Regions from separate parts of the Kyrpidia spormannii genome, predicted to be linked through region 2. Evidence: riboswitches for the same ligand, from Rfam matches in the RefSeq annotation. Region 2 holds a riboswitch; each other region holds the start of a gene.
What was found. Region 2 has a riboswitch for S-adenosylmethionine ahead of CVV65_RS04560 (methylenetetrahydrofolate reductase). Riboswitches for the same ligand answer to the same signal wherever they lie in the genome.
Positions count from the first base shown of each region.

Region 1: another riboswitch for S-adenosylmethionine. It lies ahead of CVV65_RS02865 (trans-sulfuration enzyme family protein); the one in region 2 lies ahead of CVV65_RS04560 (methylenetetrahydrofolate reductase).
Region 3: another riboswitch for S-adenosylmethionine. It lies ahead of CVV65_RS06530 (methionine ABC transporter ATP-binding protein); the one in region 2 lies ahead of CVV65_RS04560 (methylenetetrahydrofolate reductase).

Region 1 is NZ_CP024955.1:564,091-569,489, forward strand. Features, by position in the region: gene CVV65_RS02855 (hypothetical protein) at 1-853, shown strand, start outside; gene CVV65_RS02860 (hypothetical protein) at 850-1,542, shown strand; gene CVV65_RS02865 (trans-sulfuration enzyme family protein) at 1,634-2,815, opposite strand; SAM riboswitch class I at 2,916-3,025, opposite strand; gene CVV65_RS02870 (lipase family alpha/beta hydrolase) at 3,085-4,260, opposite strand; gene acsA (acetate--CoA ligase) at 4,954-5,399, shown strand, end outside.
Region 2 is NZ_CP024955.1:919,167-924,565, reverse strand. Features, by position in the region: gene CVV65_RS04570 (radical SAM protein) at 1-459, opposite strand, end outside; gene trpS (tryptophan--tRNA ligase) at 588-1,571, shown strand; gene CVV65_RS04560 (methylenetetrahydrofolate reductase) at 1,665-2,558, opposite strand; SAM riboswitch class I at 2,658-2,762, opposite strand; gene CVV65_RS04555 (PCYCGC motif-containing (lipo)protein) at 3,048-3,512, shown strand; gene CVV65_RS04550 (DODA-type extradiol aromatic ring-opening family dioxygenase) at 3,588-4,376, shown strand; gene CVV65_RS04545 (ammonium transporter) at 4,500-5,399, opposite strand, start outside.
Region 3 is NZ_CP024955.1:1,309,323-1,314,721, forward strand. Features, by position in the region: gene CVV65_RS06520 (MetQ/NlpA family ABC transporter substrate-binding protein) at 1-695, opposite strand, end outside; gene CVV65_RS06525 (methionine ABC transporter permease) at 734-1,387, opposite strand; gene CVV65_RS06530 (methionine ABC transporter ATP-binding protein) at 1,365-2,393, opposite strand; SAM riboswitch class I at 2,454-2,576, opposite strand; gene CVV65_RS06535 (universal stress protein) at 2,823-4,469, shown strand; gene ltrA (group II intron reverse transcriptase/maturase) at 4,924-5,399, shown strand, end outside.

The sequences.
Region 1 (5,399 bases), 360 kb from region 2:
CCCGGGGAAGGAGACGCTGAAAATCCGGGAACCGAGCTATATCCAACTCGGTTCCCCCAACGATCTGGAGTTGCAGCCCGCAGACTTCCGGGTGGTGCTTCGGGGCTTTGAGGCGCCGGTATTCGCCAACGTAGCTGGGCACCCAGGGCCCGGAGGAGAGATGGTTTTTTCGGGCGGCCACCTGGACGGTGTGTCATTGTTTGGTGGCACGATTATTCAGGTTGAGGCGGCCCAAGGCGGGACATCAGTCATCTGTAGCCCTTCGAACAGCGTGGAGGCGCGGCGCTTTGCGGCGGAGCTGGACCGGGCGAGAAGCTACGTGCAGCCCTGGCTGAACCCGCCGACAGACCGGGTGCGCAGGGTGGTCTATCTTCCGGTCCCACCTTTGGGCGCGGTGGGGGATCTTCCTCTGTGGCCCGCAGTGCTGAGCGGGGACAGTTTTCTTACCGGAGAAACCCATTATCACAACCTTGACGAATACCGGTTGGCGGAGGTGGTGTCGGCCTGGCTATACGGAATTCCGGACGTCCAGCATGGATTCTGGAGCGATCCGGCGGGGGAAGGGCCCGGGCGGGATTCCGTGACCCGGGACATTGGCCGGGCGTTGGTGTACGTCGTTTTACGAGAGGGGGTTGGGTTGCCCTCGGGGAAGTCGCTTGCCGCTGTGGGGGGGTTGAACGATGTCGTGCGGCAGCCCATCGATCAGGCCCTGGCTGCCGGGCAGAGCGAGAAGGTGCGCCAAGTGTTGAAGGGGTTCTATGACCGGGTGTTCCGGGGGGCGACTGCTCCTAACGCGAATCTGCCTGCGATTTCCGTGCAGCAATGGCAGGAAGCCTGGAGGGGAACGCCATGACTCTGTGGCTGCGGGAATGGCGGTCCCTGCGATCGGCCATGGCGGCGGCGATCGCGGGGTATGTGATGTTGGTGCTTCTGTCCTTGATCGTGGCGGACAGGCCGAGGAACGTATTCTACTATAATGAAATGGGATCCGTGCTCCTGGCGATCATGGCAAGTGGGACATTGTTCCAACGGGAACTGTCCGGCAGCCAAATGGAATTGTTCGCCGCCTATCCGGCCTCTTTGGCGGGGATGGTAGTGAGGAAGGGGGTTTGGGCCCTCGGAGTGGTCCTCGTGTTTCATCCCATGTGGACCCTTGTGTACCTTTGGAAATTCCAGGGGATGATTACATACGTATCCATTCCTTGGGCGGGAGTCGGGCCGGGGGCGCCGGTGTCGGAGATTGATCTGCTGGCCGTGGCTGTGCCGGGGTATCTGGCGGCCATTGGGATCACTATCGCGGTGATGGTGGCCGCCAAGCGGGTGCACATTGGGCTTCTGGCTGGTTTCGGTTTCTGGCTGTGGCAAAGCCTTCAAGGGCCCGGCCTAGGAAGCGTGAGTTTGTTCACGCCGTATCTGCCGCAAAATACTTCACTTTTGGCGAATCGGTTGGTTTGGGCGGGGATCGGGATGGTTTGCGTCGTTGTTGCGGCCGGCCTGGCGGAACGAAGAGAGCGGTGGATCGGCGTCGACTCGCCCGAATAGGTCCTTGGAAGGGGCGGCCCCTAGGCCGCTTCCGCGCGGGAAGAGTGTCGGCATGCCCCCTATGGGCGCCTTCTTCCAAGGAGGACCAGCGTTAGCACGTCACCTTGCGCGCACTTTCCTCCACCTGGGCGCTGGCCGCAAGCGCGAGGGCCTGGTCCAAATCCTGGATCAGGTCATCAATGTGTTCAAGGCCTACAGACAGCCTCAGAAGAGAGTCCGTGACGCCGAGGCGCTGTCGTACATCTGGGGGAACGTCGGCATGGGTCTGGACCGCCGGGTAGGTGATCAGCGATTCGGTGCCGCCGAGGCTTTCTGCAAAGGTGATCACCCGCAGGTGCGCGAGGATCGGGGGCACCCACCTGTTGTTCGCCACTTCAAAGGCAATCATCCCACCCCACCCGCTGGCCTGTGCCCGATGCACGGCGTGGCCGGGATGGTCCGGGAGTCCGGGGTAATACACCCGGGATACCCGGGGATGTGCCTTCAGCCACTCGGCCAGGGCTCGGGCATTGCTTTCATGCCGGTCCATGCGCACGTGGAGAGTTTTTACCCCCCGCAACAGCAGCCAAGCGTCCTGAGGACCTAACACCGCGCCAATGGAATTTTGAATAAAAGCCAGGGAATCCGCCAACGCCTCTGACTTTACGACTACTGTGCCGGCCAAGACATCGTTGTGTCCGCCGAGATACTTGGTGGCCGACTCGACCACGATGTCCGCCCCCAGTTCCAGGGGCCGTTGCAGGTACGGAGTCATAAAGGTGTTGTCGACAATGAGCCAGGCTCCGCGTTCGTGGGCAAGCCGTGCCAATCCCCGAAGGTCGGCGATTTTGAGGGTGGGATTGGTCGGCGTTTCCACGAACAGCGCCCGGGTATGGGGGCGGATTTGCTTGGCCACGGCCCGCAGGTCGGAGGTGTTTACATAGGTGGTTTCCAGACCCAGTGGGCGAAAGAGCCGTTCGAATAAACGGTAGGTGCCGCCGTATAGATCGTCCGAGAGCACGAGATGATCTCCTGGGCGAAACAGGCGGCCGATGGCGTCGATGGCCGCCATGCCGGAAGCGAAGGCAAACCCCCGGCATCCCCCGTGCAAGGCGGCGATCGTTTCCTCCAAGGCCAGGCGGGTCGGATTCGAGGTTCGGGTATAGTCGAAACCGGTCGAAGAACCGAGGCCGGGATGAGCGTACGTGGTGGCGTGGTGGATGGGTAAAGAAATCGCTCCGGTGATGGGATCTCGGCGGGTTCCCGCCTGGGAACATCGCGTGTCAATGCGCATGCCTAACCCTCCTGCAATTCCGGTGGAAACCCGTTCCAGAATGGCAAAACCCACTCCTGAGGGGAGTGGGTTGTCAACAAAAGCCGATCCTCCGGCACTCCTCTCATCTCTCAGGTCGCTCACGCGGCCTGCAGGAATTGGCACCTCTCCGGACATTCCGGTGGTTGCCGGGCTTCATCGGGCCAGTCCCTCCGCCACTCTGGATAAGAGTTCACCGATTCGATTGTTGAGTACACCATATCATGGAACGATCTTTTTGTCGAGAGCGTTCAGCGCCGCAGGGCGGAGTTGTCATATTCAAAAATCGCCAGGCGGTTCAACAAGTCCTGCAAAGGATCGGCCGCAGGCCGCAGGGGTGACGCGTTCGGCCGGGAGGCTTCCCGGGCGGCGATGGTCGTCAGGGTGCCGGGCGGCTGATTCGTTTCAGAAGGTCCTGCCGGAGCGGGCAGGTGCAGGATATCTACCAGAATCGGTTGGAGGCGGTTCCAGCGGACGTAGCCGTTGTGGTCGGCGCTGACCTGAATGGTGGTCCCGCCGAAGGGATATTGTTGGGCCGGGGCGGGCACGGCGCCGTCATTGGCGGGATATCCCAAAGCCGACAGGGCGGCATAGCCCGCCCGGAGAAAAGGGCTGCTGATCGTATCGGCTGACGGGATGCTCCCTACCACAGACACCACCCGGAGAGCGCGAAGGGTGGGGTTCTCGCTATGTAAAGCGGTCACTTCCTGCCGCACCTTGGCCGGAGTAAGGCTGCGGTCCGCCGCCGCGCCGAATAACGTTGCGGGAATCGGCGAATCCGGGGGCAACTGGACCACGCGGTTCAAAAGGTTTGCCAGAGGGCTCCCGCCCCAGGGGGTGCCGAGGCTGATCAGAGCCGCGGCGTCCAGCGGCCGGTAGTCGCCCAGGGCCACGTACGCATCAAGGCCCCCCATGCTGTGGCCGATGAGGACCAAGCGGCCATCGATGCCCGGGACTTGCTGGCGAAGAACGCTGAGTTGGCCCGCCAACAGATGGCCATTGGCAATAAAATCCGCATCAGGGTCCAACTTCACCGTGGCCACGTTATAACCCGCCGCATAGGCTTCACGGTATACGTCTGTAAATACCGACGCATCTTCATAAATCCCGTTGATAAACAGGAGAAATGGACGATTCTCATCGTGGATGTGGTAAAATACGGTGCCGATGGGATTCCGGCGGACCGCGTCCACCGTGAATTGATCGGGACTTACATCGATCAAGCGAATGTGGTGTGTGATCTTTGGTGTCAAAGAGCCGACCTCGCCCCCGACGGTAATCGGGACGCCGGGGTTCTCAGCGGCCAAGGGCTCCCCATTGGTGATCGCCGGATGGGTATAGGAATAAGCGAACGCTTGGCTCATCCCCATGGCGGCAAAAGCGACGGTCACGCTCAGGATCTGGCGAAGCTGTTTACGGGTGTCCAACTCTTCGTCACTCCCTCGATCCGGAAGAATTCCGCGTTGTTGTGTCTCCGGAGAGCTTCGGCACAGCCGTGCGCGGAGATTCAGTGAACCGCCGGATCATGGGTTCCGGAGCATCTGCGCGAAGCCGAAGAGGGCATGGTCGATCGGCTGTTCATCGCTCGTGTCATGTCCATCCTATCACAGACCCCGGTGCTCATGAAACGGGGAGAAAAAATTTTGGCGCGGAAATATAGGGCCAAGGGCTTCCGCGGAGGGCCATTGATGTCAGTGGTGGTGGGCCAGGGAATAAACCAACTTTGGGACTCAGGTCGACCGGGACTTTGTCATCGTCGAGTTGCACGCCGGGGATCACGTGGGATACGGGGAGTGCACCGTCGCTACAAAGCCTTTGTACAATGAAGAGACGCCCGAAACGGCTCGGATCGACCAGGTTCCGTTGCGGACGGCTTTGGTGGCAGAAATGCTGAAGGTTTTGGCAGCGTAATGAATAGATCCCAGCGGGCGGGAGTTTCCCCGCCGCTTTTGTCATGGGGTGGGTTGGAAAGATAAAGCGGACGTAAACCGTTTTGGAACACTTTTGTTATCGAACAAACACGGGTTCCGGAAGGATTTTTTCGGGCGGCGTCGTAAAATGTTTGTTGATGGAGCTATTTTCTATATGAATACAAAATATACAGAATTGGGGGTCGACAGATGGATTTGACGAATGCAGTACCCGGGCGACCGGACGGGCAACTCCAAGATTACGAGGCCGCCCGGCAGGTGTCATGGGACGAAGAAGCGAAACAGTTCACTTGGTGGAAGACTGGCCGGGTCAATGCCGCGTTTGAGGCGGTGGACAGGCACGTAGAAGAGGGACGCGGCGATGCGCCGGCGATTTTATATTACGATGGGGTCCGGGATGAAACCTGGAGTTTTCGCCGGTTGCGGGATGATGCGGCCCAATTCGGGGATGCACTGCGGCGACTTGGGATCGGTCGGGGAGACCGGGTGTTTTTGTTCATGCCCAAGGGTCCAGAACTGGCTGTTGCACTACTCGGAATTATCCGCATCGGAGCGGTGGCCGGGCCGCTATTCGAAGCGTTCATGGAGACAGCGGTACAGGACCGGCTGGCAGACAGCGGTGCTGTTGCGGTGGT
Region 2 (5,399 bases):
CAGGGCTCGCAGGAGATCCACATCCCGGAGGACCATGGGGGAACGGGTTTGAACCACCAGTTGGTCGACGCCTCCTTCTTCCGCGATCACCCGAAGCAGCTCCCGGGTGATCTTCCATCGCCCTTCCACTGGCTGATAGGGGTCTGTGGAGGAGCCCAGGAAGATTCTGAGTGTCTCTCCCCGAACCCGGCTGCGCCGCAGCTCCCGGCGAAGGCGTTCCGGGGCACCCTCTTTGACCGTCACCCAGGTCCCCCAGGGTTTTGGATGGAGTAAAGCCACCGGCAGGCGCCGCACGTAACAGTAGGGGCAACCGACGGTGTCCCGGCCGAGGTTGTCCACCGGTCGGCCAAAGGCGCACCCGATGTACGGGTTCAACGAATGGGTGAATCCTGTCAGATACCCCGTGGCCGGTTGCAACATCCGCCCGGCCGTCTTTTTCTCCACATGAACCTCGGCCAACCCCCGTCCCCCCTCGCCATCGACTATTTTGCCGAATGTAAAAAAAGACGTCAAAAAACGTCGAAATCCGTTTTCGCCGTGGCAGTCCGGTCCGACCTTTTGGTATGATAAAAGCCGAGGTGACCACGATGCGCGTATTTTCCGGGATGCAGCCCAGCGGCACGCCCACCCTGGGCAATTACCTCGGCGCCCTGCGCCATTTTGTCGACATCCAAGATGAAGCCGAAAGTTTTTACTGCGTGGTGGACCTCCATGCCGTTACGGTCCCCCAGGAACCTGCCGCATTGCACCGGCAGACGAGACAACTCAGCGCTCTGTATCTGGCGGCGGGGATCGATCCTCGTCGGTCGGTCCTTTTCCTTCAATCCCACGTCCCCGCCCACTCCCAGTTGGGGTGGCTGATGGAGTGCCTGGTGCATTACGGTGAGCTCGGGCGCATGACCCAGTTCAAAGAGAAATCTGAGGGCAAGGAAGGCGTGAGCGCCGGCCTGTTTACATATCCTGCCCTTATGGCGGCGGACATTTTGTTGTATCAGGCCACCCATGTCCCGGTGGGGGAAGACCAAAAACAACACCTGGAGTTGACCCGGGATCTGGCCGAGCGGTTCAACAAGCGGTACGGGGATACGTTTGTCATCCCGGAGCCCATGATCCCCAAAGTGGGAAGTCGGATCATGTCCCTGGACGACCCGACGAAAAAGATGAGCAAAAGCAGCGCCAACCCCGGGAGCTACATTTCCCTGCTGGACAGCCCCGACGACATCCGGAAAAAGATCCGCCGGGCGGTGACCGACTCCGAGGCGGAGGTGCGCTTCGATCCCCAGCGGAAACCGGCCGTAAGCAACTTGCTCACCATTTATTCATCATGCACGGACAAAACGATCCCCGAACTGGAGAAACAGTATTCCGGGGTGGGATATGGACCTTTTAAGCAAGATCTGGCCGAAGCGGTGGTGGCCCGGCTGGAGCCGCTGCAAGAGCGGTATAGAGAGCTGGTCGACAGTGAGGAGCTGGACCGCATTCTCGCCGAGGGGGCGGCCAAAGCCAAGGCTGTGGCGGAACCGAATCTGCACCTGGTCTTCGAACGGATGGGATTTCTGTTGCCCCGTTGAAAACTGGGAACCCGCTCGGGGTTGCAGGGCCGTCGGGCGGGATGGAGCGGAGCGTCGAGCCCTTCCGCACCGCTCCATCCGGGCTGGTGCCCTTTAAATCGCAGCCCGGCGAAAATCGGTGTCGATATCCAGGATCTCGTACACCGCCCGCAGGTCCCCGATGGGAAAGAGATGGGCGCCGGCCGCGAACTCCCTCAGTCCCCCGTACAACTCCCGGCAGAGGGCGATCCCCGCAGCCCGGCCGCCTTCTTCCACTTTCTGAATCACGTCTTCCCCCACCCGCACCCCGGGTACCTTCTCGTTAAAATAGCGGGCTTGGCGGGCGGACTTGAGCGGCAGAAGTCCGAACAGGATGTGGACCGGCAGGTGGCGGGTGCGCTCCCAGAAACGCAAGGCCGTCTCGATATCGAACACCGGCTGGGTCTGGACGAAGCGAACCCCGGCTTCCACCTTGGCCGCCAATTTGGCCACTTCGGCGTCCAAATCTTCCGCCCCGGGATTGGCCACCCCGCCGATCAAGAACCGGGTCGGGCCGCTCAGTTCGTGGCCGGTCAAGTCGTAGCCTTGGTTCAGTCGTTCAGCCAGCCGGGCCAAACCGATGGAATCGGTCTCAAACACCCCTTTAACCTCGGGATGATCCCCCCGGCTGGGAGAATCCCCGGTCAAGGTGAGGATGTTCCTCACCCCCAGGGCCGCCGCACCCAACAATTCGCTCTGAAGGCCGAGCAGGTTGCGGTCCCGACAGGTCAGGTGAAAAATCGCTTCAAGGCCCAGATCCTCCTGGACGATGTGAGCCAGGGCGATGGGGCTCATCCGCAGGGTGGCCATGGGACTGTCCGCGATATTCACCGCATCCACCTTGCCCCGGAGGAATTTGGCCGCTTCCATGGTGGGCAAGGGATCCGCCCCCTTGGGCGGCTCCAACTCCACCGTGGTCACAAACTTGCCGAGGGCTAACTTTTCCCGTAAACCGTGCACATTGTACATCCCCAGATCCCCCCACTCCGCGCGTCTTCCTCGCCTCCATCCCCTAAACCCACCAAAAAACCCCTTTCCGGTGGAAAGAGGTCGGACTATTGTCCCCCTCTCTCATCTTCCGGGGTCTCCCCGCAGGAATTGGCACCGTGCCGGTGTTCCGACCGGTTGCCGCGGCATCATCGGGCCCGTCCCTCCGCCAACTCTGGATAAGAGTAAGGATCCATCGCGAGTATTCGGTTTACAATTACCTTCACCTTACGTGAATTTCTCAGCCGTGTCAAGGGGCCGCATTTGGCACATCCGCGGGAGTTCCATTCGGCATTTCCAAGAACTCGGCGTGGTCTGAAGGGTTTTGGTGGTTTACCCACACCCTTTTCTTATGTTAGCCTAACCGTGTCGAGCTAACCAAGCCATCATATCTCCCCTGTTCCGCATTTTACCTATGCGATACGACATTGGAGAGAGTGAAGGCGAGTCTGTCAGAAAGAGGTAGCAGAAATGAGGCGTTCAAAAATCCTCCACCTCAGCATTGTTTTTCTTTTGTCATCCACCTTTCTTGTGGCCTGTGGTTCCTCTTCCTCCTATCAGGGCGATATCCTGGAAACTACAGCCTCTGCTGAAGTATTGCCGACCTTTTTAAACAACCAGCAGGAAGCGGTCCGCCAAATCTATGCAGCCGCCGGCAAATCCACCGAACTGTTGCAATGGATCCCATGCTATTGCGGATGTGGGGAAAGCGCGGGGCATAAAAGCAACAGGGACTGCTTCATCCGCGCTGTTAATCCGGACGGGTCGGTGGTTTGGAATAGCCACGGCGCCGGCTGCGGCGTCTGTTTGGAAATCGCAGCTCAGTCCATAGGGCTGTGGAGAGATGGCAAAAGGGCGAAGGACATTCGGGCTTTTATTGAGGAGAAGTACAAAGAAGGGTACGCTCTGCCGACTCCAACCCCTCAGCCTTCCTAATCCTTCGGGCGACCGGCCCTTCTCCCCAGAAGGCGCCAGGATACCCAAAGAGTGTGACGATAAGGAGGGACTTTGGTGAACCCGGCGTATTTCATTGCCCATGGAGCCCCCACTTTGGCCATTGAAAACAACCCATACACACAGCTTCTGCAAAGCGTTGCTTCCCGTTTTCCAAAACCCAAGGCGGTGCTCCTATTCACCGCCCACTGGGAATCTCCCGTGCAGCTCATTGGCGCCCCCGAGCAATTCGGGATGATCTACGATTTTTTCGGATTTCCCGATGACCTTTATCGGATTGTCTACCCCGCCCAAGGAGCGCCGGAAGTGGCCGAAGAAGCTCGAACCCTTCTTGACGAGGCTGGTATTCCCGCCAAAATCGATCGAGGCCGCGGGCTCGATCACGGCGCCTGGGTGGTGCTTCGCCTCCTGTTCCCCCATGCGGACGTGCCCGTGGCGACCCTGTCCGTCAATCCCGCCCTACCCCCGGAAAAGCAGTACGCCATCGGTCGGGCCCTCGCTCCCCTTCGTCGGGACGCGCTGATCCTAGGCAGCGGTGGGACGGTGCACAATCTGTGGTCTCTCGATTGGAGCCGAGAACAAGACGGACTTCCGGCAGACTGGGCGCAGAGCTTTGACGACTGGCTACGAGATCGGATCGAGAATTGGGACACCCGAGCACTTTTTCGCTATAAGTCCGAGGCCCCTTATGCCCACATGGCCGTTCCGCGAAACGAACATTTTGTTCCTCTCCTGATCGCCATGGGTTCGGCCGACGGGGACCGCGCGGCCCGGCGATTATGCCAGTATTACCAATATGGGTCCTTGAGCCTCAGTTGTTGGGAGTTCGGCACCAGCGGAATGTGAGGGACGAAAAAAGACGAGAAGGGTGGTGAAATCTACTCACCACCCCGTCACCGATCGTCTCCCATCCCCCTTTGGAGCGCCTCGGTGTCCTTCTTTCGACAGCTTCGTTAAATGCGATCCAAATCAAGCCGTGGGTGTCGCGCGAGTTCCGGAAGATCCCCCTTGGGAGAACTCACCGCCGTGGGGCAGTTGTTCCGGATACCCCGATGCGCCGTGTTCACTGACATCCAGGCCGATGATCTCCTCTTCCCGGCTGATCCGCAGACCAACGGTGGCCTTGATCGCATAGAGAATGATGAACGACACCACGAACACATACACCCCGGCCGCCAGTACCCCGGCCGCCTGCACGCCAAGCTGGTGCAGCCCGCCGCCGTAGAACAGGCCCGGCGCGCCGACGCCCACAGATTTCACCAAATCCGGAGATGCAAAAAACCCCGTGGACAAAGTCCCCCAGATCCCGGCCACACCGTGAACCGAAAAGGCTCCCACCGGATCGTCCACCCGGGCTACCCTCTCAAAAAACTGCACCGAGAGGACCATGACCACCCCGGCCACCGCCCCGATGACCACTGCCGCCCAGGGCTCCACAAACGCGCAACTCGCCGTGATGGCCACCAAAGCAGCTAGGACCCCGTTGAGCATCATTGGAATGTCCGGCTTACCGAGAACGGCCCACGCGGTCAACAACGCCGCCACGCCCCCGGCTGCCGCCGCCAGATTGGTCGTCATAGCGATATACGCAAAAGAAACGTTCAATGCCGACAAGGTGCTGCCGGGGTTGAACCCGAACCAGCCGAACCACAGGATGATGACGCCGAGGACGGAGTATACGGTATTGTGCCCGGGCAGGGAATGAACGCTGCCATCCTTGCCGTATTTGCCGATGCGCGGACCGAGCAGCATCGCCCCCACCAGAGCCGCGACTCCGCCTTGAAGATGGACCACCGTCGATCCGGCAAAATCCTGCATCCCGAGACCGGACAGCCAGCCGCCGCCCCAAATCCAGTGCGCCACAACGGG
Region 3 (5,399 bases), 390 kb from region 2:
GCGCTCTCCAAAAAGATGGCGTCTTTGGTGGGATTGAGGTTGGCCTGTAGGGCGTAGTTGGTGTTGATGACCGCTGCCGTGACGTCGTCCAAAGCCCGGGGGAGCATGGCCGCATCCAACTCCCGGATGGTTAAATTGCCCGGCTTTTGTACAATGTCTCGAACGGTGGCCGTGACCCCGGCTCCTGGTTTCAGTTGAATGACTCCCGCCTTAGCCAATAATGCCAAGGCCCGGCCGCCGTTTGTGGCGTCGTTGGGAATGGCCACCGTCCCCCCCTGGCTTTTCAAGTCGTCCACAGATTTGATTTTCTTGGAATAAATCCCCATGGGTTCAATGTGGACTTTGGCGATCCACTGCAAGTCCGTTCCTTTTTGCTGGTTGAAATTGTCGAGATAAGGAATGTGTTGAAAATAATTGGCGTCTAGCTGTTTGTCCACCAATTGCGGGTTGAGCTGGGCGTAATCTGAAAAGGTCACGACTTCTAGCTTAATCCCTTCCTTGGCCAATGTCGGCTTGACATGTTCCAAAATCTCGGCGTGGGGGACGGCCGTCGCTCCAACTTTGATAACTTTTTCCACGCCCCCCTGTTGGCCGGTGTCGCTGGGTGAACCCGATGTTCCGGAAGATCCGCACGCGGTTAAGGCTAGGGCCAAGGCGACGGTCAGGAACGGCAAAGCTCTTTTCAACTTTTTCACGGTGAAAGACCCCCTTTGTTGGATACAGACCTTATGATCTAACGGCGGGTGAAACGAAGGACCAGGCGATCTCCGCCCCATTGCAGCAACTGGACAAAAACGACGAGGAGGGCGGTGGTCAGCAGCATGACGCCGGTGTCGAACCGCTGATACCCGTATCGGACCGCCAGGTCCCCGAGCCCTCCGCCGCCGATGGCACCGGCCATAGCCGAGTAGCCGATGAGGTTCACGGCGGTAATGGTGATGCCCGCCAAGAGCCCTGGCCGGGCTTCGGGAAGGAGGACCTTCCAGATGATCTGGCCGGTGCGGGCTCCCATAGCCTGGGCCGCCTCGATGACTCCCCGGTCGACTTCCCGCAGGGAAGTCTCCACGAGCCGGGCGAAAAATGGGGCCGCCGAGGCCACCAGGGGCGGGATGGCGGCGGTGACGCCGATGGATGTGCCCACCAGCAGCCGGGTGAACGGGATCATAAGGATGAGCAGGATGATGAATGGTATCGAACGAACGATATTCACCACCGCCCCTACGATCCGGTACAAACCGGGCATCGGTTTGAGGTGTCCAGGTCCCGCTACGACGAGAAAAATCCCCACGGGCCCACCCAGCAGGACCGAGAACAATACCGACAGTCCAATCATGTAGACCGTATCGAGGGATGCTTGTCCGATTTCACCCCATAGCCCCGGATCCACCTGAATTCACCTCCTTCACCCATGCCCCCCGATCCTGGAGGATTTGTATGGCTCTCTGCTTCGCCTCCTCTGGCCCCACAAGGGCCACGATGAACCGACCGTAGGGAATGGTTTTCATCCGGTCCACAGATCCCTGAAGAATTCGCACATGTACCCCGGTTTCTTCCGTCACCTCAGAAAAAACGGGCCGCAAAGCAGAATCTCCCACAAAGAGACACCGCAACAACTGTTCGTCTTGCGGCACCCCGGGGAGGTCATCGGTATCGGCACCGCCCATTTGCCGGACGAATTCGGTGGTGACTGGATGTTTCGGCCGGAGAAACACGTCCACCACACGTCCTTCCTCCACAATGCGCCCTTGGTGCAGCACGGCCACGCGGTCGCAAATCGCGGTGACGACGTGCATCTCGTGGGTGATGACCACCATTGTGAGGCCCAGGGACCGGTTGATGCTGGCGAGCAGTTCCAGGATCGAATCGGTGGTTTGGGGATCCAGGGCAGAAGTGGCCTCATCGCACAGGAGCACTTCCGGCTGAGGGGCAAGGGCCCGGGCGATCCCCACTCGTTGTTTCTGGCCGCCGCTCAGTTTGGATGGGTATTGATCCCGGAGCTCCCACAACCCCACCAGCCGGAGAAGCTCTTCCACCCGGCGGCGGCGACGTTCTTTTGGCCAGCCCGCCAGCTCTAGCGGGAACTCGATGTTTTCCGCCGCCGTGCGAGAAGACAGCAAATTAAAATGTTGGAACACCATGCCGATCTTTTGTCTCTCGGATTGCAGCTTCCGGGGGTCCAGATTTGTCAAATCCTTGCCGTTTACGGTGACCCGGCCGGAAGTAGGGCGTTCCAAGAGGTTGATGCACCTTACCAACGTGCTTTTCCCCGCCCCGCTGTGACCGATGATCCCGTAGATCGTGCCCTTTGGAATGTTTAAGTCGATGCCGTCCAGGACGCGCACCGCACGGCCGCCGATCGTAAAATCTTTGGATACTCCGTCAAGTTCAATCATCGATCAATCTCCTAGCACAAAAAATCCCTTTCGCGTCGCGAAAGGGCCCCTGAAGCGGCCCTCTCATCTCCCGAAGCGCCATGGGCTTCGCAGGATTTAGCACCTGACACCCCGCTATGGTCAAGCGCGGTGTTGGTTGCCGGGCTTCATCGGGCCAGTCCCTCCGCCTGCTCTCGATAAGAGGTTGTAGTAATCTCTGCATTTCTTTGATACGATAAGGACAAGTTCGAATCTCAGTGTAATGAATGGCGATGGCGGCGTCAAGAGGGAGGGGGAAATAGTTCATTTGGACTACATCCGTTAGCTCAGGTTCACCAGGGCAAACTGGTCGGTGTCAACCTTTCTCGGTGGTGGCCGATGGGGTAGACTGTAGACGGTTACTAAGAATAATTTGCAGTGGACCTCCTAGGGGAACGGGAATGGTTGCACATGAAATGGTTCGATGCGTTGAACCCTCTGTCCTCCATTTTTGACTTGATGTCCGGGGCAAGGGTCGGAAGGTCCCGGCGGGTGGCGTATCTCGCGGCGAAGATCGGGCTCGGGGTGGGCTTGGGCCTCCGGGAGGCACGAACGTTATATTTTGCCGGATTGTTGCATGACGTCGGCGCTCTCGTCAGTCCGTCCGGGGATTTCAAGCGGCGGGATCCAACCTTCGTACCGGTGGCCTCCGCACAATGGGTTCGGTCTCTGGACTTGGACCCGTGGACAGAAGTGTTTGTTGGGCAAAGTTGGGAAAACTGGGACGGTTCGGGTGTACCTTTTGGGCTCCGCGGTCGTGAGATTTCATTGGGAGCGAGGATTGTGCGGGTGGCGCGCGAGGCGGCCCAGGTAATGGACCGGGCGCCGATGGATGTCCCTTTGGCCGAGCGACTGGCCCGGGTTCGCGCAATCGGGCAGCGGGCTGGTGAGGTTTTCGATCCGGATGTGGTCCGAGTTTTTGAAGAACTGCTTGGGCACCCAGAAGTTGTCCTAGATGCGTTTGGTCCGTATTCTCCTTTTGTGTTGTTGTCAAAGCGGCCTGCCGGGGACGCTCCGATGTCCTCAGAAGATGCGGTCAAGCTGGCGAGAATGTTTGGACGGTTGGCCGGCGTCTTGCGGGGGACTCCGAATCACGCGGAGCGGGTGGCAGGTTGGGCGATGAGCTTGGGGGAAGAGATGGGGCTGTCGGAGCGGGACCTCTATTCCCTCAATATTGCTGCTTATTACCACGATGTGGGATGGCTGGTGGGAAACCCAGGAGGGACGTTTGGTGGCGATGTGCAGGAGGAGCGCGAGCGGCTTCACTCCTATTACACCCAGGCTTTTTTGCAGCAAATACCCGGCCTGGAGGGTCCGGCGATATGGACCGGCCAGCATCATGAGCGGATCGATGGCACCGGGTACCCTGAAGGCCTTGCCGGCGAGATGCTGAGTCTGCCTTCTCGAATCCTTCAGGTGGCTGAATTTCTCGTTGACCAAGAAATGGCCCTTCAGGGGAAGGAAGGAGCCGGGATCAAGAGGCGGTTGGCGCGCCTCCTGCACGCCGAGGAGCTAGCCGGCCGTTTGGACGGGCCGGTGTGTCGGGCGGCTATGAAAAGGGTGTCTCACGATCCTGAGCCAGCCAGCCGGGATCAGGAACACTTCTATCATCTGTCGAGCGAGGTGTCAGAGATGAAAAAGGTTTTGTTTGCCACGGACGGTTCTGAGGCGTCTAAGAAAGCGGAACAGATGGTGGCGGATATCTTGTCGAAGTGGACGGAGGCAGAGGTGACGGTCCTCTACGTGTCCCAGACAGTGCCCTACTACTATGAAGCCACTCCGGACCTCTTGGCCAATTTGTCCCAGTACGAGGAGTCCTGGGCGAAGCAGATTGAAGAGACCGTGATGAACACTTTTAAAGACTACAAGGATCGGGTGCGCTTCAAGCATCTGGTGGGACATCCGGCTACGGCGATTTGTGATGTTGCGGACGAGGAGAACGTCGATCTCATTGTGGTGGGGACCCACGGCCGGGGTGCTATTGACCGGGTTCTTCTTGGCAGTGTGAGCCACGGTGTGTTAAATCGGGCCAAACATTCGGTGTTGGTGGTTCGCTAATCCCACGAGGGCGCGGGGGCGGACGTTTTGAGTCTGCCCCCGCTACTCGTGCGCCCGGCATGGGCGTTGACTGGGTGGTGAAAGTCCACTGCAGGCGAGGCAGCACGAGTCTGCTAGCCAAAGGCAAGGGTGTCCATCGTGAGGTGGGATCCGAAGGAAGCTGGAGGCAAACCCACGGCCCGATGAACAAGAACCTCATACGAGGCTACGCCGTTCGGATGAGCTGGCAAGACACAGCGAAATCCAAAGGCTGCCAAAGGGCGGCGGAGTATATGAGGCGGGCGCGGGGGGAAGGTCAACGCTCTTACCCGGGGAGGCCTGCCGGATACGCCAGGGGACTGGCAACCCGGATCGAGAGGTTCGGTTGAACCGGCAGGAGTCAGCAGAGGGCATAGTACCCAGGAGGTCATGAACTCCGGGGGAAGGCCCGAACATCAAGACAGAGGTGAAACCGGTGCGTTCGCGAGAAGGACGAAGACAGCCGAAAACCCTGAACAGGGACTACCCACGGGAGGAAGTGGTGAAGCCACGGGGGACCGTGGGAGAGCCGAGCCCTTCTCCGGCACAAAGCGGAGCTTCACCTCGCGGAGAACAAGGTGACGGCCTGATGGAGAAGGTGGTGGCCAGGCAGAACATGCTGGCCGCCCTGAAGCGGGTGGAGCAGAACAAGGGTGCCCCCGGCGTGGACGGCATTCCCACGGAAAACCTCCGGGAACAGATCCGAGCCGAGTGGCCGCGCATCCGGGAAGAGCTGCTCACGGGGATCTACCGACCGCAGCCCGTGCGCCGGGTCGAAATCCCGAAACCCGGGGGAGGCAAGCGGATGCTGGGGATCCCCACCGTGATGGACCGCCTGATCCAGCAGGCACTTCTGCAGGTGCTGACGCCCATCTTTGACCCGCAATTTTCGGAGGCCAGCTACGGGTTCCG